3 regions of the Bacillus sp. ABA4_010 genome follow, and region 3 is predicted to be linked to each of the others. Evidence: a T-box and tRNA genes for the amino acid it is inferred to sense, from the RefSeq annotation. Region 3 holds a T-box; the other regions hold tRNA genes.
The links. The T-box of region 3 lies ahead of alaS (alanine--tRNA ligase). A T-box ahead of a tRNA ligase gene usually reads a tRNA of that ligase, here a tRNA-Ala.
Positions count from the first base shown of each region.

Region 1: it encodes a tRNA-Ala, which carries the amino acid that the T-box ahead of alaS (alanine--tRNA ligase) is inferred to sense. The anticodon was not compared.
Region 2: it encodes a tRNA-Ala, which carries the amino acid that the T-box ahead of alaS (alanine--tRNA ligase) is inferred to sense. The anticodon was not compared.

Region 1 is NZ_JBSWUN010000002.1:53,875-61,066, reverse strand. Features, by position in the region: rRNA gene ACXAEO_RS01100 (23S ribosomal RNA) at 1-1,250, shown strand, start outside; rRNA gene rrf (5S ribosomal RNA) at 1,318-1,433, shown strand; tRNA gene ACXAEO_RS01090 (tRNA-Val) at 1,482-1,557, shown strand; tRNA gene ACXAEO_RS01085 (tRNA-Thr) at 1,564-1,639, shown strand; tRNA gene ACXAEO_RS01080 (tRNA-Lys) at 1,647-1,722, shown strand; tRNA gene ACXAEO_RS01075 (tRNA-Leu) at 1,732-1,813, shown strand; tRNA gene ACXAEO_RS01070 (tRNA-Gly) at 1,822-1,896, shown strand; tRNA gene ACXAEO_RS01065 (tRNA-Leu) at 1,911-1,999, shown strand; tRNA gene ACXAEO_RS01060 (tRNA-Arg) at 2,023-2,099, shown strand; tRNA gene ACXAEO_RS01055 (tRNA-Pro) at 2,117-2,193, shown strand; tRNA gene ACXAEO_RS01050 (tRNA-Ala) at 2,210-2,285, shown strand; rRNA gene ACXAEO_RS01045 (16S ribosomal RNA) at 2,363-3,912, shown strand; rRNA gene ACXAEO_RS01040 (23S ribosomal RNA) at 4,122-7,053, shown strand; rRNA gene rrf (5S ribosomal RNA) at 7,120-7,192, shown strand, end outside.
Region 2 is NZ_JBSWUN010000003.1:2,135,396-2,142,587, forward strand. Features, by position in the region: tRNA gene ACXAEO_RS11895 (tRNA-Gln) at 1-64, opposite strand, end outside; tRNA gene ACXAEO_RS11900 (tRNA-Ser) at 117-208, opposite strand; RNA gene rnpB (RNase P RNA component class B) at 224-618, opposite strand; tRNA gene ACXAEO_RS11910 (tRNA-Leu) at 655-737, opposite strand; tRNA gene ACXAEO_RS11915 (tRNA-Gly) at 865-938, opposite strand; tRNA gene ACXAEO_RS11920 (tRNA-Pro) at 956-1,032, opposite strand; tRNA gene ACXAEO_RS11925 (tRNA-Cys) at 1,055-1,129, opposite strand; tRNA gene ACXAEO_RS11930 (tRNA-Tyr) at 1,199-1,283, opposite strand; tRNA gene ACXAEO_RS11935 (tRNA-Ser) at 1,310-1,402, opposite strand; tRNA gene ACXAEO_RS11940 (tRNA-Arg) at 1,419-1,495, opposite strand; tRNA gene ACXAEO_RS11945 (tRNA-Ala) at 1,504-1,579, opposite strand; tRNA gene ACXAEO_RS11950 (tRNA-Arg) at 1,608-1,684, opposite strand; gene ACXAEO_RS11955 (DUF6501 family protein) at 1,968-2,168, opposite strand; gene proB (glutamate 5-kinase) at 2,569-3,693, shown strand; gene ACXAEO_RS11965 (glutamate-5-semialdehyde dehydrogenase) at 3,690-4,931, shown strand; gene ACXAEO_RS11970 (PAS domain S-box protein) at 5,002-7,192, opposite strand, start outside.
Region 3 is NZ_JBSWUN010000003.1:331,790-338,981, forward strand. Features, by position in the region: gene ACXAEO_RS02800 (AI-2E family transporter) at 1-570, shown strand, start outside; T-box leader at 629-841, shown strand; gene alaS (alanine--tRNA ligase) at 941-3,574, shown strand; gene ACXAEO_RS02810 (IreB family regulatory phosphoprotein) at 3,656-3,922, shown strand; gene ruvX (Holliday junction resolvase RuvX) at 3,926-4,345, shown strand; gene ACXAEO_RS02820 (DUF1292 domain-containing protein) at 4,477-4,764, shown strand; gene mltG (endolytic transglycosylase MltG) at 5,051-6,109, shown strand; gene ACXAEO_RS02830 (O-methyltransferase) at 6,289-6,945, shown strand; gene ACXAEO_RS02835 (peptidase U32 family protein) at 6,942-7,192, shown strand, end outside.

The DNA of each region.
Region 1 (7,192 bases), on a different contig from region 3:
ATCCTAAGGTGTTCGAGAGAACTCTCGTTAAGGAACTCGGCAAAATGACCCCGTAACTTCGGGAGAAGGGGTGCTCTGATAGGGTGCAAGCCCGAGAGAGCCGCAGTGAATAGGCCCAGGCGACTGTTTAGCAAAAACACAGGTCTCTGCGAAGCCGTAAGGCGAAGTATAGGGGCTGACACCTGCCCGGTGCTGGAAGGTTAAGGGGAGAGGTTAGCGCAAGCGAAGCTTTGAACCGAAGCCCCAGTAAACGGCGGCCGTAACTATAACGGTCCTAAGGTAGCGAAATTCCTTGTCGGGTAAGTTCCGACCCGCACGAAAGGTGTAACGATCTGGGCACTGTCTCAACGAGAGACTCGGTGAAATTATAGTACCTGTGAAGATGCAGGTTACCCGCGACAGGACGGAAAGACCCCGTGGAGCTTTACTGTAGCCTGATATTGCATTTTGGTACAGCTTGTACAGGATAGGTAGGAGCCTTGGAAGCCGGAGCGCCAGCTTCGGTGGAGGCATCGGTGGGATACTACCCTGGCTGTATTGAAATTCTAACCCGCACCCCTCATCGGGGTGGGAGACAGTGTCAGGTGGGCAGTTTGACTGGGGCGGTCGCCTCCTAAAATGTAACGGAGGCGCCCAAAGGTTCCCTCAGAATGGTTGGAAATCATTCGTAGAGTGTAAAGGCACAAGGGAGCTTGACTGCGAGACCTACAAGTCGAGCAGGGACGAAAGTCGGGCTTAGTGATCCGGTGGTTCCGCATGGAAGGGCCATCGCTCAACGGATAAAAGCTACCCCGGGGATAACAGGCTTATCTCCCCCAAGAGTCCACATCGACGGGGAGGTTTGGCACCTCGATGTCGGCTCATCGCATCCTGGGGCTGTAGTCGGTCCCAAGGGTTGGGCTGTTCGCCCATTAAAGCGGTACGCGAGCTGGGTTCAGAACGTCGTGAGACAGTTCGGTCCCTATCCGTCGCGGGCGCAGGAAATTTGAGAGGAGCTGTCCTTAGTACGAGAGGACCGGGATGGACGCACCGCTGGTGTACCAGTTGTCTTGCCAAAGGCATCGCTGGGTAGCTATGTGCGGACGGGATAAGTGCTGAAAGCATCTAAGCATGAAGCCCCCCTCAAGATGAGATTTCCCATAGCGTCAAGCTAGTAAGATCCCTGAAAGATGATCAGGTTGATAGGTCAGAGGTGGAAGCACGGCGACGTGTGGAGCTGACTGATACTAATCGATCGAGGACTTAACCAAATTTTAAAGCACAACGTGCTTTTCTCAGCTGCAGTTATCTAGTTTTGAAGGAATAACCTTCATATTGTCTGGTGATGATGGCGAAGAGGTCACACCCGTTCCCATGCCGAACACGGAAGTTAAGCTCTTCAGCGCCGATGGTAGTTGGGGGTCTCCCCCTGTGAGAGTAGGACATTGCCAGACAGTATTTATAAAATAAATTATTTATAAAATAAATATTGATAAAATATCGGAGGATTAGCTCAGCTGGGAGAGCACCTGCCTTACAAGCAGGGGGTCGGCGGTTCGATCCCGTCATCCTCCACCATTCTTAGCCGGTGTAGCTCAATTGGTAGAGCAACTGACTTGTAATCAGTAGGTTGGGGGTTCAAGTCCTCTCGCCGGCACCATTTATCCGAGCCATTAGCTCAGTCGGTAGAGCATCTGACTTTTAATCAGAGGGTCGAAGGTTCGAGTCCTTCATGGCTCACCATTTCAATATGCGGGTGTGGCGGAATTGGCAGACGCACCAGACTTAGGATCTGGCGCCGCAAGGCGTGGGGGTTCAAGTCCCTCCACCCGCACTTTCTACGCGGAAGTAGTTCAGTGGTAGAACACCACCTTGCCAAGGTGGGGGTCGCGGGTTCGAATCCCGTCTTCCGCTCCATACAATATTATAGTGCCGGGGTGGCGGAACTGGCAGACGCACAGGACTTAAAATCCTGCGGTAGGTGACTACCGTACCGGTTCGATTCCGGTCCTCGGCACCACTATAACAATACATGATAAATATGCGCCCGTAGCTCAATTGGATAGAGCGTCTGACTACGGATCAGAAGGTTATGGGTTCGACTCCTGTCGGGCGCGCCATATTATAATAAAGATAACGGGGAGTAGCTCAGCTTGGTAGAGCACTTGGTTTGGGACCAAGGGGTCGCAGGTTCGAATCCTGTCTTCCCGACCATGTAATCTTTAAAAATGGGGCCTTAGCTCAGCTGGGAGAGCGCCTGCCTTGCACGCAGGAGGTCAGCGGTTCGATCCCGCTAGGCTCCACCATATAATGAACTTTGAAAACTGAACAAAACAACAAAACGTCAACGTTTAATTTTTATTTTATGAGCAAGTCAAACATTTCTTCGGAGAGTTTGATCCTGGCTCAGGACGAACGCTGGCGGCGTGCCTAATACATGCAAGTCGAGCGGACAGATGGGAGCTTGCTCCCTGAAGTCAGCGGCGGACGGGTGAGTAACACGTGGGCAACCTGCCTGTAAGACTGGGATAACTTCGGGAAACCGGAGCTAATACCGGATAACACCGAGGACCACATGGTCCTTGGTTGAAAGATGGTTTCGGCTATCACTTACAGATGGGCCCGCGGCGCATTAGCTAGTTGGTGAGGTAACGGCTCACCAAGGCGACGATGCGTAGCCGACCTGAGAGGGTGATCGGCCACACTGGGACTGAGACACGGCCCAGACTCCTACGGGAGGCAGCAGTAGGGAATCTTCCGCAATGGACGAAAGTCTGACGGAGCAACGCCGCGTGAGCGATGAAGGCCTTCGGGTCGTAAAGCTCTGTTGTTAGGGAAGAACAAGTACCAGAGTAACTGCTGGTACCTTGACGGTACCTAACCAGAAAGCCACGGCTAACTACGTGCCAGCAGCCGCGGTAATACGTAGGTGGCAAGCGTTGTCCGGAATTATTGGGCGTAAAGCGCGCGCAGGCGGTTCCTTAAGTCTGATGTGAAAGCCCACGGCTCAACCGTGGAGGGTCATTGGAAACTGGGGAACTTGAGTGCAGAAGAGGAAAGCGGAATTCCACGTGTAGCGGTGAAATGCGTAGAGATGTGGAGGAACACCAGTGGCGAAGGCGGCTTTCTGGTCTGTAACTGACGCTGAGGCGCGAAAGCGTGGGGAGCAAACAGGATTAGATACCCTGGTAGTCCACGCCGTAAACGATGAGTGCTAAGTGTTAGGGGGTTTCCGCCCCTTAGTGCTGCAGCTAACGCATTAAGCACTCCGCCTGGGGAGTACGGCCGCAAGGCTGAAACTCAAAGGAATTGACGGGGGCCCGCACAAGCGGTGGAGCATGTGGTTTAATTCGAAGCAACGCGAAGAACCTTACCAGGTCTTGACATCCTCTGACAACTCTAGAGATAGAGCGTTCCCCTTCGGGGGACAGAGTGACAGGTGGTGCATGGTTGTCGTCAGCTCGTGTCGTGAGATGTTGGGTTAAGTCCCGCAACGAGCGCAACCCTTGATCTTAGTTGCCAGCATTCAGTTGGGCACTCTAAGGTGACTGCCGGTGACAAACCGGAGGAAGGTGGGGATGACGTCAAATCATCATGCCCCTTATGACCTGGGCTACACACGTGCTACAATGGACGGTACAAAGAGTCGCGAGACCGCGAGGTGGAGCTAATCTCATAAAACCGTTCTCAGTTCGGATTGCAGGCTGCAACTCGCCTGCATGAAGCCGGAATCGCTAGTAATCGCGGATCAGCATGCCGCGGTGAATACGTTCCCGGGCCTTGTACACACCGCCCGTCACACCACGAGAGTTTGCAACACCCGAAGTCGGTGAGGTAACCGTAAGGAGCCAGCCGCCTAAGGTGGGGTAGATGATTGGGGTGAAGTCGTAACAAGGTAGCCGTATCGGAAGGTGCGGCTGGATCACCTCCTTTCTAAGGATTACTAAGAAAAGCGAAGGCGTATGCCGTAGCTAGACAGTAAGAATCGTTGACGAAAACGTTTTGTTCAGTTTTGAAGGTTCATCCTTCAATATCAAATGCACCAAGTGGTGCATGGTTGTTCTTTGAAAACTAGATAACAGTAATAGCTGAGGAAAGTGAAAGCTTTTCTAATGTAAGAAACATGTAGCCGTAAGGCGAATGGTTAAGTTAGAAAGGGCGCACGGTGGATGCCTTGGCACTAGGAGCCGATGAAGGACGGGACTAACACCGATATGCTTCGGGGAGCTGTAAGTGAGCTTTGATCCGGAGATTTCCGAATGGGGAAACCCACTGTTCGTAATGGAACAGTATCTTTACCTGAATACATAGGGTATGGAAGGCAGACCCGGGGAACTGAAACATCTAAGTACCCGGAGGAAGAGAAAGCAATTGCGATTTCCTGAGTAGCGGCGAGCGAAACGGAATTAGCCCAAACCAAGAGGCTTGCCTCTTGGGGTTGTAGGACACTCTATACGGAGTTACAAAGGAACGAAGTAGATGAAGAGGCCTGGAAAGGCCCGTCGAAGAAGGTAACAACCCTGTAGTTGAAACTTCGTTCCCTCTTGAGTGGATCCTGAGTACGGCGGGACACGAGAAATCCCGTCGGAAGCTGGGAGGACCATCTCCCAAGGCTAAATACTCCCTAGTGACCGATAGTGAACCAGTACCGTGAGGGAAAGGTGAAAAGCACCCCGGAAGGGGAGTGAAAGAGATCCTGAAACCGTGTGCCTACAAGTAGTCAGAGCCCGTTAACGGGTGATGGCGTGCCTTTTGTAGAATGAACCGGCGAGTTACGATCCCATGCAAGGTTAAGTTGAAGAGACGGAGCCGCAGCGAAAGCGAGTCTGAATAGGGCGAATGAGTATGTGGTCGTAGACCCGAAACCAGGTGATCTACCCATGTCCAGGGTGAAGTTCAGGTAACACTGAATGGAGGCCCGAACCCACGCACGTTGAAAAGTGCGGGGATGAGGTGTGGGTAGCGGAGAAATTCCAATCGAACCTGGAGATAGCTGGTTCTCTCCGAAATAGCTTTAGGGCTAGCCTCAAGATAAGAGTCTCGGAGGTAGAGCACTGATTGGACTAGGGGCCCCCAACGGGTTACCGAATTCAGTCAAACTCCGAATGCCGAAGACTTATTCTTGGGAGTCAGACTGCGAGTGATAAGATCCGTAGTCAAGAGGGAAACAGCCCAGACCACCAGCTAAGGTCCCAAAGTATACGTTAAGTGGAAAAGGATGTGGAGTTGCTTAGACAACCAGGATGTTGGCTTAGAAGCAGCCACCATTTAAAGAGTGCGTAATAGCTCACTGGTCGAGTGACTCTGCGCCGAAAATGTACCGGGGCTAAACGTATCACCGAAGCTGTGGATGGACATCTACGATGTCCGTGGTAGGAGAGCGTTCTAAGGGCGGTGAAGTCAGACCGGAAGGACTGGTGGAGCGCTTAGAAGTGAGAATGCCGGTATGAGTAGCGAAAGATGGGTGAGAATCCCATCCACCGTATGCCTAAGGTTTCCTGAGGAAGGCTCGTCCGCTCAGGGTTAGTCGGGACCTAAGCCGAGGCCGAAAGGCGTAGGCGATGGATAACAGGTTGATATTCCTGTACTACCTCCCCACCGTTTGAGCAATGGGGGGACGCAGAAGGATAGGGTAAGCGCGCTGTTGGATATGCGCGTCCAAGCAGTAAGGCTGAGAAGTAGGCAAATCCGCTTCTCGTAAGGTTGAGCTGTGATGGCGAGGGAAATAAAGTACCGAAGTTCCTGATTTCACGCTGCCAAGAAAAGCCTCTAGCGAGGTGGGAGGTACCCGTACCGCAAACCGACACAGGTAGGCGAGGAGAGAATCCTAAGGTGTTCGAGAGAACTCTCGTTAAGGAACTCGGCAAAATGACCCCGTAACTTCGGGAGAAGGGGTGCTCTGATAGGGTGCAAGCCCGAGAGAGCCGCAGTGAATAGGCCCAGGCGACTGTTTAGCAAAAACACAGGTCTCTGCGAAGCCGTAAGGCGAAGTATAGGGGCTGACACCTGCCCGGTGCTGGAAGGTTAAGGGGAGAGGTTAGCGCAAGCGAAGCTTTGAACCGAAGCCCCAGTAAACGGCGGCCGTAACTATAACGGTCCTAAGGTAGCGAAATTCCTTGTCGGGTAAGTTCCGACCCGCACGAAAGGTGTAACGATCTGGGCACTGTCTCAACGAGAGACTCGGTGAAATTATAGTACCTGTGAAGATGCAGGTTACCCGCGACAGGACGGAAAGACCCCGTGGAGCTTTACTGTAGCCTGATATTGCATTTTGGTACAGCTTGTACAGGATAGGTAGGAGCCTTGGAAGCCGGAGCGCCAGCTTCGGTGGAGGCATCGGTGGGATACTACCCTGGCTGTATTGAAATTCTAACCCGCACCCCTCATCGGGGTGGGAGACAGTGTCAGGTGGGCAGTTTGACTGGGGCGGTCGCCTCCTAAAATGTAACGGAGGCGCCCAAAGGTTCCCTCAGAATGGTTGGAAATCATTCGTAGAGTGTAAAGGCACAAGGGAGCTTGACTGCGAGACCTACAAGTCGAGCAGGGACGAAAGTCGGGCTTAGTGATCCGGTGGTTCCGCATGGAAGGGCCATCGCTCAACGGATAAAAGCTACCCCGGGGATAACAGGCTTATCTCCCCCAAGAGTCCACATCGACGGGGAGGTTTGGCACCTCGATGTCGGCTCATCGCATCCTGGGGCTGTAGTCGGTCCCAAGGGTTGGGCTGTTCGCCCATTAAAGCGGTACGCGAGCTGGGTTCAGAACGTCGTGAGACAGTTCGGTCCCTATCCGTCGCGGGCGCAGGAAATTTGAGAGGAGCTGTCCTTAGTACGAGAGGACCGGGATGGACGCACCGCTGGTGTACCAGTTGTCTTGCCAAAGGCATCGCTGGGTAGCTATGTGCGGACGGGATAAGTGCTGAAAGCATCTAAGCATGAAGCCCCCCTCAAGATGAGATTTCCCATAGCGTCAAGCTAGTAAGATCCCTGAAAGATGATCAGGTTGATAGGTCAGAGGTGGAAGCACGGCGACGTGTGGAGCTGACTGATACTAATCGATCGAGGACTTAACCAATTTTAAAGCACAACGTGCTTTTCTCAGCTGCAGTTATCTAGTTTTGAAGGAATAACCTTCATATTGTCTGGTGATGATGGCGAAGAGGTCACACCCGTTCCCATGCCGAACACGGAAGTTAAGCTCTTCAGCGCCGATG
Region 2 (7,192 bases), 1.8 Mb from region 3:
GCTGGATTCGAACCAACGCATGACGGAGTCAAAGTCCGTTGCCTTACCGCTTGGCTATAGCCCAATAATAAAAATCACGCTTAGTATAATAACCGAAATCACCCATTTTATTCATATGGCGGAACAGGAGGGATTCGAACCCTCGCGCCGGTAACCCGACCTACTCCCTTAGCAGGGGAGCCCCTTACAGCCTCTTGGGTACTGTTCCGTCAGGTATACAAAACCTCATAAGCCGCGTTCTGTTCACCATGTACTGCAATCGAAGCAGACTTCTCGTACAAGGTGGAGAATCATCTATCTCACCGCTATCAAAGCGATGGTGTCTATATCGGTTGAATTCCCTCAAGACACTTCCCCTACCATTTTATTTGGGTTTCTCGCTCGTGGGGTTTACCTCGTTCCACCTTCAAGGTTTCCCTTAAAGCTCCGTCACTGTGGCACTTTCAAGGTATTCACACCATATCCAACGGACTTAGGTGTTTTCCCTGCCGTCAGCTCAAGATTCAACTCAAGCTGCCCTGACTTATCGTTTCGCCAGGCACGAACACTACAGACATCTCAGTCTGTGCGAGCACGGACTTTCCTCACAGATCGAAATCTGCGCGATTCTCTCTGGTTTTGTATAAAGTTATAACAAGGGCGATTTTCTTTAAGTGCAGCCGAGAGGACTTGAACCTCCACGGGATTGCTCCCACTAGGCCCTCAACCTAGCGCGTCTGCCATTCCGCCACGACTGCATATTACTAACATAGCTAATCATACCCCTTAACTTCTTTGAAATTAAGTTCTGCGAAGTTATATTGCAAAAAAAAAATAAATTTTTCCATCCATTTCAGCATACACTAACTTATCGCATATAATAAATGGAGCGGGTGATGGGAATCGAACCCACGACATCAGCTTGGAAGGCTGAGGTTTTACCATTAAACTACACCCGCATACAGAAATCCTCTTCTGGTCGGGAAGACAGGATTCGAACCTGCGACCCCTTGGTCCCAAACCAAGTGCTCTACCAAGCTGAGCTACTCCCCGTCTTTACGAATCACAAAAACTTTGGAGGCGGCAACCGGATTTGAACCGGTGAATGAAGGTTTTGCAGACCTTTGCCTTACCACTTGGCTATGCCGCCTTTATAAAAATATCATATCATACTCATTCTCAGAAATCAAGTTCTACGAAGTTGTACAAAAAATAAAAATGGTGGAGGGGGACGGATTCGAACCGCCGAACCCTGAGGGAGCGGATTTACAGTCCGCCGCGTTTAGCCACTTCGCTACCCCTCCATATGAAGATGTATAATTTAAAATAGTGGCGGAGGAAGAGGGATTCGAACCCCCGCGGACTGTTACACCCCTGTCGGTTTTCAAGACCGATCCCTTCAGCCGGACTTGGGTATTCCTCCACTACATTAATAAATATGGCGCGCCTGACAGGAGTCGAACCCATAACCTTCTGATCCGTAGTCAGACGCTCTATCCAATTGAGCTACAGGCGCATATTTTATGGTGGAGCCTAGCGGGATCGAACCGCTGACCTCCTGCGTGCAAGGCAGGCGCTCTCCCAGCTGAGCTAAGGCCCCATGTTTTTTTATTATTTCACTTTGTTTATGGCGCGCCCGACAGGAGTCGAACCCATAACCTTCTGATCCGTAGTCAGACGCTCTATCCAATTGAGCTACGGGCGCATGTTTCAAAGCGACTTTTAAATTATATCATCTGTTCGAAGTTTAAGTCAATACTTTTTTCGTCATCACCTTTTCTTCATCGGCGACAAGAAATATATTACCTAATCTTTCGAAAGAAGTCAACACTTATTCAAAAAAATAATCAATCTATCTTGTATGCTTAAGAGCAACTGCTTTAGCATACTTCATCATGCTGTTTTTGTGAAGCTTTTTTCACTTAACAAAAGGAACTTATCTCAAAAAAAGATGACCCGCTTCTTCCACCGGGTCACCTTTTAAAACATTATGCTTCAAAATAATCTTTGTAATAACCGCCTACATGGCCTGTATTGTCAACGACGAAATAAAACTCTTCTGTTTCGTTTTTGACTTCGTATGTTTTCCCAGCAGTTAATGCATTATTCACCATATACTTCTCAGCATTCGTATGTACGCATTTGACCGTTTTGACGGTGTCGCGATCTTTCCATGTTAAATGAATCATGTTCTTCACTCCTTTTCTACAAAACATTATATCTTTATATTAACGAAAAATAACCGAAAATCCAGTTTTAATTTTCGAATAACTCTTTCTTGACATTTTTTCTGTTTCCACGCATAATATCAAACAAATATAATGATAACGAAAACAGTGCGGGACTAGTAAATTAGGCGGAATGTGATAGAGAGTGGAACCCATCGGCTGGAAGGTTCCTCACAGGAAACGATTGAACCTACCCTCTTTAACTGCTTATGCAAACATAAGCCGTTTTTCCACGTTACGGATTGAGGTGGATGCTTTAGCATCAACAAAGGTGGTACCGCGGAGCGATGATTCCGTCCTTTTTTAGGACAGAATCATCGCTTTTTTATTTGTAATTTTATAACGAAAGGTTCGAAAAAAAATGAAAAAACAACGGATAGTCGTAAAAATTGGAAGCAGTTCATTAACGAATGATAACGGAATGTTAAGTGAAGAAAAAATGCGCGACCACGTGGAGGCTCTCGCCCATCTAAAACAGCAAGGCCATGATGTTATCTTAATTTCTTCCGGTGCGGTCGCTGCTGGCTTTGGCTCTTTAGGCTATCCTTCCCGTCCAAAAACAACAGCCGGGAAACAAGCGGAGACCGCTGTTGGTCAAGGACTTCTGATGCAAGGGTATATTTCCTTTTTTCGTGAATTCAACATCGCCCCTGCTCAAATGCTGTTAACGCGAGAAGATTTTTATAGCCAAGAACGTTTCCGCAACCTTTACTCAGCGATGAACGAATTGTTGGAATGCGGTGTTCTTCCTATCATTAACGAAAATGATTCTGTATCGATTGAAGAATTGACGTTCGGTGATAATGATATGCTTTCAGCGCTAGTTAGCGGCTTTTTGCACGCGAATGCGCTCATTATCTTAACAGATGTTAACGGTCTATATGACGGAAATCCGAACACATCAAAAGATGCGAAAAAATTTCAGTTTATTCCTGAAATTACTGACGAACTCCTGCACCTTGCCGGAGACAGCGGGTCTTCCGTCGGAACAGGCGGAATGAAATCAAAGCTACTTGCCGCACATAAAGCCCTTTCTCTTGGCGTCAGTGCCTTTGTCGGAAAAGGAACAGGAAAAGAAAAGCTAACAGATATTTTAGCTGGCAAAGGTGACGGCACTTATATTGGCGGGCCGTTTCAAACACAAATGCAAATGAAAAAACAATGGATTGCCCATCATTCCCAAACAGCGGGTATGATTGAAATAGATGAAGGAGCAGAAAAAGCCCTTCTCCAAAATGGAAAAAGCCTTCTTCCAGCAGGCGTGACAAAAGTAATTGGAACATTTAAAGCGCTGGACGTCGTTGAAGTGGTGAATCAAAAAGGACAAATCATCGGGAGAGGACAAATTTATTATTCTTCAGAAGATTTAACTACAATTAAAGGCTGCTCAAGCGACGAAGCAAAAAGCTATTCCATCAATCAACGAGCAGAAGTCATTCATCGGGATAATTGGGTAACTATTCGAAGGGAGAGAACAATGAAATGAGTGAACTAATTGAAAAAGCAAAAAAACTAAGGAAAGCATCGAAAACATTATCAATGGTGTCCACCAAAGAAAAAAATGAAGCCCTCGCTAAAATGGCGGACGCACTTCTTCTCAATAGCAATTGGATTTTAGAAGAAAACCAAAAAGATATTGAACAAGGAAAAGCAAACAACTTTTCTCCCGCTTTACTAGATCGTTTATTGTTAACAGAAGAACGCATAAAACAAATCGTCGCAGGTATTCACCAACTCATCGAATTAGAGGACCCTATTGGTGAAACAATTGAACAGTGGGACAGACCGAATGGCCTTCACATCCAAACCATTCGTGTACCTCTTGGCGTAATTGGTATGGTATATGAGGCTCGCCCTAACGTAACAGTTGATGCTGCCAGCCTTTGCTTAAAGGCTGGTAACGCAGTCTTGCTAAGAGGAAGCTCTTCTGCTCTTCATTCGAATAAAGCGCTTGTTTCAACGATGCGTGAAGCGCTCGAGTCTTCCGCTATCCCTTCAGATGCAGTTCAGCTTCTTGAAGACACAAGCCGCGAAATGGCTTCGCATATGTTTAAGCTTAACGAATATTTAGATGTACTGATCCCACGCGGAGGTGCTGGTCTCATTCAGTCTGTCATTGAAAATGCGACTGTTCCAGTTTTGGAAACAGGGGTAGGAAATTGCCATATTTTCATTGATGAATCAGCCGAGCAGCAAATGGCTGTCGAGATTGTGTTAAATGCTAAAACACAGCGCCCTTCTGTGTGCAATGCTATTGAAACGGTATTAATCCATGCAAACTGGCCGCATACAGAAGCTCTTCTTACTTCACTTCAAGAAAAAGGGGTTGAAGTACGCGGAGATGAAACACTTGCACAAACTTACTCATTTGTAAATCAAGCAACAGAAGCGGACTGGCATACGGAATATTTAGCGCCTATTTTAGCAGTGAAGCTCGTTCAAGATGTGAAAGAAGCCGTTGATCATATTGACCAATACGGTACGAAACACTCTGAAGCAATCCTTACTGAAAACGAAGAGCACGTACAGTTCTTTTTCCAAGCGGTCGATGCGGCTGCTCTTTATCACAATGCCTCTACCCGCTTTACAGATGGCGAACAATTTGGCTATGGAGCGGAAATTGGCATTAGCACGCAAAAACTGCATGCTCGCGGTCCCATGGGATTACGCGCTATCACGACATCAAAAGCGATTGTACGTGGAAACGGACAAATTCGCGTTTAAACATAAGGCCCCGCAGCAGAGAACCTCTCGTTCTACCGCGGGGCCTTATCGTATATAAAAAAGAGCAACACTATGTTGACAGCTTATCCACTGAACATCCTGGCAACTGTATTTCCACTGTCGTTCCTTTCTTCGTTTGACTTGTAATGGTCATCTTTCCGTTATGTTCTTCAATAATTTTTCGACTGATCATTAAGCCTAGTCCCGTTCCTTTTTCCTTCGTGCTGTAGAACGGTTCACCTACATATTTTAGACGATTTTTTTCAATCCCTATCCCATTATCAGTAATACTAATAGTGACATCCTTCTCTTTCAACACGGTCGAAATCGTAATAACTCCCTTTTGACCGACAGCCTCGATAGAATTTTTAATGATGTTTAGAAGTACTTGTTTTATTTTGTTTGCATCCCCGAAAATGACGGGTAAACAAGAATGAAAATGGGTCTTGATTATGACATTGAACGCCCCGCCTTCAATCTCTCCTAGTTTGACTACTTGCCCGATAATCTCGTTAATCGAATAATAATCAAATTTCGTAGCATGCGGTTTTGCCAGCGATAAAAATTCATTCGTAATCAGTTCAATTCGATTAATCTCATCCATCATCACTTGTAAAATGTCACTATTGGTTAGTTTCATTTCATGAAAGAGCTGTAAAAACCCTTTTAAAGAGGTAAGTGGATTGCGGATTTCATGAGCTACCCCTGCAGCTAATTGTCCGATTACAGCTAATTTTTCTGATTTTCTTAACAATTCTTCCGTTTGCTTCTGATCTGTAATGTCTCGCACGATTGAAGAGACTCCACATATATTCCCTTTCCCATTTTTAATAGGACTTGCGGTAATGCTCACATATAAGGGTGTTCCATCTACATGGTGGCGAATCGTGGCTACATTTTTGAACATCCTTCCATTTTGAACCCCTTGAAAAAGCATTTCAACTTCATCTTTAAATTCACGAAACACTGTCAAAATTTCTTTCCCCGTCACTTCCTCTTTTGTCCATCCATACAACTGTTCAAATGCCTGATTAACTCGGAGAATATAGCCTTTTGCATCTGTCAGCATAATTGCATCAGACGTATTTTCAATGAACGATTCCAATAAGTTTTTTGTGGCAATTAGTTCTTGCTCCATCTCATTTTTCTTCGTGATGTCTCTCGCAATGCCGTAAACCCCTTTTAAAAGACCGTTTGCATACATTGGAATAGTCGTAATGTCTAAATAGGCAATGGTCCCATCCTCTTTTGGCACACGCACTTGGAATTTTCTTGGATTCCCTTTTGTTGTTTCTACAAAATTTTCATAAGCCATGACCACATCCCTGTGATCTAAGTAATCGGTAAAGGATGTTCCAATCAAATCACCACTTTGTTTTTGCAGTAAATGTTCGACTTCAGGATTAATTTCCACCATATTCCCCTCTAAATCAAATAAACAGACATTTTCAGGGTGATATTGAAGTAAAGAACGGTACTTCTGTTCACTTTCTTGCAACCTTTGTTGACTTTGTTTTAATAAAGTAATGTCAACAACCGATAACAATAATTCAAACACCTTCCCTTCTTTATAAATAGGAACTACACTGCCCAAGTAGGAAACACCATTCAAGTGATCTTCATACACTACATTTTCACCATTCCATGCCTGGTTATAAACACGCCTCTTCTCCGCGACCTTTTTAGGAGAATAAGCAAAAACAACACTAAAGCTTTTTCCTATCACCTTTTTAGGGTCAATCCCAAAATCTTGCAGAAGGGAACCCGAGATGAATCTAATGATAAAGTCGTCGCCTTCTTTTTTTAGATTAACTGTGACCATTTTTTGAAGCTTTAGCATGTTTTCATATTCAGATTTCAGCTCCGTTAACTCTTGTCGAAGCATCGCATGACGGTCCTTAACCACCATGTTCTTCTTTAACACAAATACTCTTCTTCGCTCTTGATGAACCATCATTCCAATGATGGTTTCATTATGTATATGATAAGGTGTCATGCTTACCTTATATACTTTAGATGAATGACTTAAAAATGATAGGTTCACCTCTGTCGTTTCGCTGAACTGAACCGCTTTTCTTGCTTGCTCTTCCCATCTTGGCATAAAAGCAGAAGCAACGATAGATGAAATATGACTTACTGATTTTTCTTTCTGCATAGGTTCATAAAATTGTTTGGCACATTCGTTCATATAAAGAATTTCACCAGTTTTTCTTATTAACAGCATTGGATAAGGAACAACCGATAAAAGTTCATATTGCAAT
Region 3 (7,192 bases):
ATCATTTTACTTGTGACGATTCCATTTATCGTGTTTTATATGCTGAAAGACTTTCCGCTGATTGAGAAGGCAGCGGGGTGGATTACGCCTCAAAAGTGGCATCAGTCAGGTCAACGTTTCTTGCGAGATGTGGATGAATCTCTCGGCAATTACATTCGTGGCCAGTTATTAGTTTGTTTAATTATTGGAGCGCTTGCGGCAGTGGCACTTTGGCTTGTTCATGTTCCGTATCCTTTGTTGCTTGGCATCATTATCGGGTTAACCAATGTCATTCCGTATTTTGGTCCTATTATCGGTGCGGCTCCAGCTGCAATTATTGCCGCTGCTACTTCTGCGAAACTTGTCCTCATCGTGCTGGCTATTGTATTTGCTCTGCAATTTTTAGAAGGAAATGTGTTATCGCCTTTGATTGTCGGGAAAACACTCCATATCCATCCGCTGTTTATTATGCTCGCTCTTTTAATTGGAGGCGAGGTGGGAGGAGTGATTGGGCTGATTTTGGCTGTCCCTGTTTTGGCCGTTCTAAAAGTGACTATTCTTCATCTGCGTCTGCGGTTTTCGGAACGTTGACAAAGGGGACTGAATTTGTCATAATAGCGCCATAAGTATTCGAAAAGCCTTACATATTTTAAAAACAAAGAAGGATCGAGTATGTCGAAGCCCGTCTACAAGAGAGGAATGTCCTTGGCTGAAAGACAGTCCAGATGAAGAGCGACAGAAGGCTAATCCCGAGTGCAGGAAAAACCTGCCGTACAAGCAACGTTAAAGCTGTTAAGGTGATGGGTGTGTTTATTATGCCCATAATCAGGGTGGTACCGCGAGCGAAACTCTCGTCCCTGTCAGGGATGAGGGTTTTTTTGTTTGCCGTTTACCCCGTTTTGACGTTGTTATAAGTACAGCAGCGAAGATAAATGATAATAAACCAAGGAGGTTATTTGACATGAAAAAGCTTACTTCAGCGCAAGTGCGTCAAATGTATTTAGACTTCTTCCAGGAAAAGGGCCATGCAGTAGAGCCGAGTGCTCCGCTAGTGCCGATTGACGATGCATCGTTGTTATGGATTAACAGTGGTGTAGCAACGCTAAAGAAATATTTTGATGGACGTGTTATTCCAGACAATCCAAGAATTTGTAATGCACAAAAATCCATTCGTACAAATGACATTGAAAATGTTGGGAAAACAGCCCGCCATCATACATTTTTTGAAATGCTAGGCAACTTCTCTATTGGCGATTACTTTAAAGAAGAAGCTATTGAATGGGCATGGGAGTTTTTAACGAGTGAGAAGTGGATTGGGTTTGATCCTGAGCGCCTTTCTATTACTGTGCATCCAGAAGATACGGAAGCTTATGATATTTGGACGAAGAAAGTGGGAGTTCCGGCTGAGCGTATGATTCGTTTAGAAGGCAACTTCTGGGATATTGGAGAGGGCCCAAGCGGACCGAATACGGAAATTTTCTATGACCGCGGTGAAGCTTATGGAAACGACCCGAGCGACCCTGAATTGTATCCAGGCGGGGAAAATGAGCGCTATTTAGAAGTGTGGAATCTTGTGTTCTCGCAGTTCAACCATAATCCAGATGGTACCTATACGCCGCTTCCAAAGAAAAACATCGATACAGGAATGGGCTTAGAGCGCATGTGCTCAGTTATTCAAGATGTACCGACAAACTTTGATACAGATTTGTTCATGCCAATTATTGAAGCGACAGAAGCGATTGCTGGTGAAAAATATCGGGTAGAGAAAGAAAAGGACGAAGCGTTTAAAGTGATTGCTGACCACATCCGTACGGTAACATTTGCGGTTGGCGATGGAGCACTTCCTTCAAACGAAGGGCGAGGTTATGTTCTTCGCCGTTTACTGCGCCGTGCTGTTCGTTATGCAAAGAAATTGAACATTAACCGTCCATTTATGTATGAGCTTGTGCCAGTGGTGGGCGAAATCATGGTGGATTACTATCCGGAAGTAAAAGAAAAAACAGACTTCATCCAAAAAGTTATCAAAAATGAAGAAGAACGTTTCCATGAAACTCTTCATGAAGGACTCGCTATTTTATCGAGCGTCATCAAGAAGGAAAAAGAAAAGGGAAGCGACATCATTTCTGGAGAAGCTGTTTTCCGTTTATATGACACATACGGATTCCCAGTGGAATTGACAGAAGAATATGCTGAAGAAGAAGCGATGAAAGTCGATCACGAAGGATTCGAACATGAAATGAACGCTCAGCGTGAACGGGCTCGTGCCGCTCGTCAAGATGTAGATTCCATGCAGGTTCAAGGCGGTGTGCTAGGAGAAATTAAAGCAGAGAGCACATTCGTTGGATACGATAAATCAAAAGTGGAAACATTTGTAGACGTTATTGTTCAAGATGGACAGCTTGTAGACAAAGTTCAAACAGGAGAGGAAGCACAAATTATTTTGCGCGAAACACCTTTCTATGCAGAGAGCGGCGGTCAAACTGCTGACCGAGGCGAGATTATAAATGGCACAACAAAAGTAATTGTAAAAGATGTACAAAAAGCACCGAACGGCCAAAACTTGCACCACGTTCAAGTAGTGGAAGGTGTATTAATAACAGGTGAAACGTACACAGCGGCCATTCACGAAGAAAAACGCGGTCATATTATTAAAAACCATACAGCGACACACTTATTGCATCAAGCATTAAAAGATGTCCTTGGTACACATGTTAACCAAGCAGGTTCTCTTGTGAACGCTGAGCGCTTACGTTTTGACTTCTCACATTTTGGTCAAGTTACACAAGAAGAATTAGAGCAAATTGAGCAAATTGTAAACGAGAAAATTTGGAAAAGCATCCCGGTTGTGATTGAAAATAAAGCCATTGATGAAGCGAAAGCGATGGGAGCAATGGCGTTATTTGGTGAAAAATACGGCGATATCGTTCGCGTTGTTCAAGTAGGAGATTACAGCTTAGAGCTATGCGGAGGATGCCACGTTCCAAATACATCTGTTATTGGATTATTTAAAATTGTATCTGAATCCGGGATCGGTGCAGGAACTCGTCGTATTGAAGCAGTCACAGGCGAGCATGCTTATAAATTGATGAATGATCAAGTCACACTATTGAAAGAAGCGGCAGCGAAAGTGAAAGCCAACCCTCGTGATTTAGTGACGCGTCTTGAAGGGCTGTTAGAAGAGATTCGCGGTTTACAGCGTGACAATGAATCACTTGCGGCAAAATTGGGTAATATTGAAGCTGGAAGCCTTGTTGATAAAGTACAGCAAGTAGATGGAGTTCCTGTACTTGCAAGCAAAGTGAATGCAACAGATATGAACAATTTACGTGGAATGGTAGATGATTTAAAACAAAAATTAGGCTCTGCTGTTATCGTATTAGCATCTGCTAATGACGATAAAGTCAACATTGTAGCGGGTGTTACAAAAGATTTAATGGATAAAGGCTACCATGCTGGAAAACTTGTAAAAGAAGTTGCAACACGCTGCGGCGGAGGCGGCGGCGGACGTCCGGATATGGCTCAGGCCGGCGGAAAAGATGCCAGCAAAATTGAAGAAGCGTTAAGCTTCGTTGAACAATGGGTGAAATCCGTTTAATTCTCCGTACATTTGGTGTAGAATAGAATAAGACAAGTCAGCGAGAGTTCGTCCATTGACTATGAGAGTGAGGTGCAAAGCATGAGCTCATTTGATCAAACGATGAAGTTTAACTTTAACGAAGAGCCAGCAGATACAAATGTCCATGAGGTGCTTTTTACAGTTTATGATGCTCTGCAAGAAAAAGGCTACAATCCGATTAACCAAATCGTCGGTTATTTACTATCGGGGGATCCTGCTTACATTCCGCGTCATAAAGACGCACGTAACATCATTCGAAAGTTGGAGCGCGACGAACTAATTGAGGAGCTTGTAAAATCTTATTTAAAACAACAGCGAGAGGGTTAATGCATGCGCACACTTGGACTTGATGTCGGAACAAAAACAATAGGCGTAGCCGTGAGTGATGGTATGGGCTGGACGGCGCAAGGACTGGAGACCATCCGGTTTGAAGACGAACAGACAGAAAAGGCCATCCCGAGGCTAAAAGAGCTTATTGAGACATACGAGGCAGACAAGCTTGTGGTAGGGCTGCCGAAAAACATGAATGGCACGATTGGGCCGCGTGGTGAAGCTTGTTTACAATTTGCTGAACAGCTAAAGCAAACGCTCAACTTAGAGGTCATCATGTGGGACGAGCGTCTTTCTACCATGGCGGCAGAACGCGTTCTGTTAGAAGCTGATGTCAGTCGAAAAAAACGTAAGAAAGTCATTGATAAAATGGCAGCGGTGATGATTCTGCAAGGATATTTGGACAGTAAGGGAAAATGATGCCAGCTGTTTGCTCATAAGGAACTCCAGTGGCAGGCGAGATCATCCGCTTTTGGATGGAAAATGATGGTCTCGTCTCTACCTTTATTAGTCAGAGTCATCACTCAAATAAAAAAATGAGGTGTAAAACAATGGAACACGGCGAAAAAAATATTACAGTTATTGATGAAAATGGAAATGAGCAATTATGTGAGGTACTTTTCACATTTGACTCTGAAGAATTCGGAAAATCTTATGTTCTTTACTATCCAATGAGCAGTGAGCAAGAAGACGATGAAGAGATTGAAATTCATGCGTCTAGCTTTACAGCAGGAGAAAATGGTGTAGACGGCGAGCTTCAACCGATTGAATCAGAAGAAGAGTGGGATTTAATCGAAGAAATGCTTAATACGTTCCTTGACGAAGAAGAAGGCGAATAAACAAAAAAGAGGACGTTCCTTATAAGGAACGTCCTCTTTTTTGTTTATTCAGCCAGTAGATTTACAATTGTCTCTTTCATTGAGAAAAATTTATGCCAGCTAACTTCAGTCTTGTGGGAACGAAGTGGCTATACAGTATACGGTATCTTTTGGCAGTAGTTTTTTGTCTAACGGTGGCGAAAATGACGAAAAATTGTAGTATAATAAAACGCAGTGAAGGGAGGATGATTGGTTTGTCAAAGCCATTATATGTAAATGATCAATCATCAAGACGAAAGCCGAAAAAATGGCTGCTCTTTTTTTAGTGGCAGGCTTGCTGATGGCTGGTGTGGCATTAGGTTCTTATTTATACATCAAATCGGCTTTAGCGCCGGTAAATCCAGAAAATAAAGAGATTGTAGAAGTAACCATCCCTGTTGGCTCATCTATTGTTGGCATCGCAAAAAAGTTGGAAGATGAAGGGGTCATTCGTGATGAGAGAGTGTTCCGTTACTACGTCAAACTGAAAAAAGAGCAAGGCTTTCAAGCCGGAAGTTATGCGTTTGCCCAAACGATGGGGGTCGCCGATATTATTGATAGTCTCCAAAAAGGAGAAAGCGCTCAAACGCCAAAATTCAAACTTCCCGTTCCAGAAGGAAGTCAGCTTTGGCAAATTGCTGAAATCATTGCTACAAATACAAAGTATACGGAAGAAGACGTCTTAAACAAGCTCTCAGATAAATCGTTTATTGAATCCTTGATGAAAAAGTATCCGGATTTATTAACAGATGAAGTGTTTGCCGAATCAGTTCAATACCCGCTTGAAGGCTATTTGTATCCGGCCACATACTTATTTTACACAGATCAAGTTTCGATTGAACAAATTTTGGACAAAATGGTAGGAAAAACGAACGAAGTCGTTCAAAATTATTCTTCGTTAATGAAAGAACAAAATGTTACAGGGCATAAGTTATTGACCATGGCGTCTTTGATTGAAGAAGAAGCGACACAGCAAACAGATCGCGAAAAAATTGCCAGCGTGTTTTACAATCGGCTTGAAATTGGAATGCCGCTTCAGACAGATCCAACGGTCCTTTATGCACTTGGCACACATAAAGATCGGGTCTTCTATAAAGATTTGAAAGTGGATTCTCCATATAACACATATAAAATCAAAGGATTGCCGCCTGGCCCGATTGCGAATGCAGGAGAAATGTCAATTTCAGCAGCCTTACAACCGGCTCAAACGGATTATTTATTTTTCCTTGCTACTTCTACCGGCGAGGTTATTTTCACGAAAACGTTAAAAGAGCATAATGAGCAAAAGGCTATTCATATTACGAATAAACAAAATTCAGGTTCGTAAAGTTCAACTTCCGTCGGCAATCGAGCATTTTTGCTGATGGAAGTTGAACTTTGTGTTAAAATATATCGGGTTTACTAGGTGGATTAAAATCGTTATAATATAAAGGTTGCATTTTAAATGAAGTGTTCGAATTGGACGTTTAAATAAACGAAATGCTTCGCTGATGGGAGGAAATGTCCTTGCTTTCAAAAGAAGTGGAAATATATATAGAGTCCCTCATTCCAGCTCGTTCACCCTTGTTGGAAGAAATGGAGCAATATGCAAAAGAAGAGCGAGTTCCGATTATGGAATTGATTGGAATTGAAACGTTATTGCAGCTTTTGCGTATTCAACAGCCGAAAACGATTTTAGAAATCGGTACAGCGATTGGCTATTCAGCTATACGTATGGCGACGGCTGTTCCTGAATGTTCGATTGTAACCGTGGAACGGGACAAGGATCGCTATGATAAAGCTCTTTATTTTATCGGGAAAGCTAATAAGCAAGAACAAATTCATGTCTTATTTGGCGATGCTTTTGAGGTAACGGAAGGAATTCAAAGCAAAGCTCCATATGACATGATTTTTATTGATGCTGCCAAAGGACAGTATCAAAAATTCTTTGAACTGTTTGAACCGTATTTAAGTTCAAACGGGATAATCATTTCAGATAATGTGCTGTTTAAAGGGTATGTAGCGGAATCCGAAGAGATGATTGAAACGAAACGGATTCGAAGTTTAACAGCAAAAATTAAGAAATATAATGAATGGTTGATGAATCATCCAAACTTTTATACGATGATTCTTCCGATCGGAGATGGCATCGCCATTACTAAAAGAAGAGGTGAAGAGAAATGAAGAAGCCAGAGTTATTAGTGACACCAACTTCCGTTGCTGACATTGCCCCTCTTGCAGACGCAGGTGCAGATGCTTTTATGATTGGGGAACAGCGTTACGGTTTACGTCTAGCTGGTGAGTTTACACGTGAAGAAGTAGCCGAAGCTGTCAAAACGGCCCACGCTAAAAATAAAAAAGTATATGTGGCGATGAACGCCATTTTTCATAATGATAAAGTGGATGAATTAGGCGAGTATTTGTCCTTTTT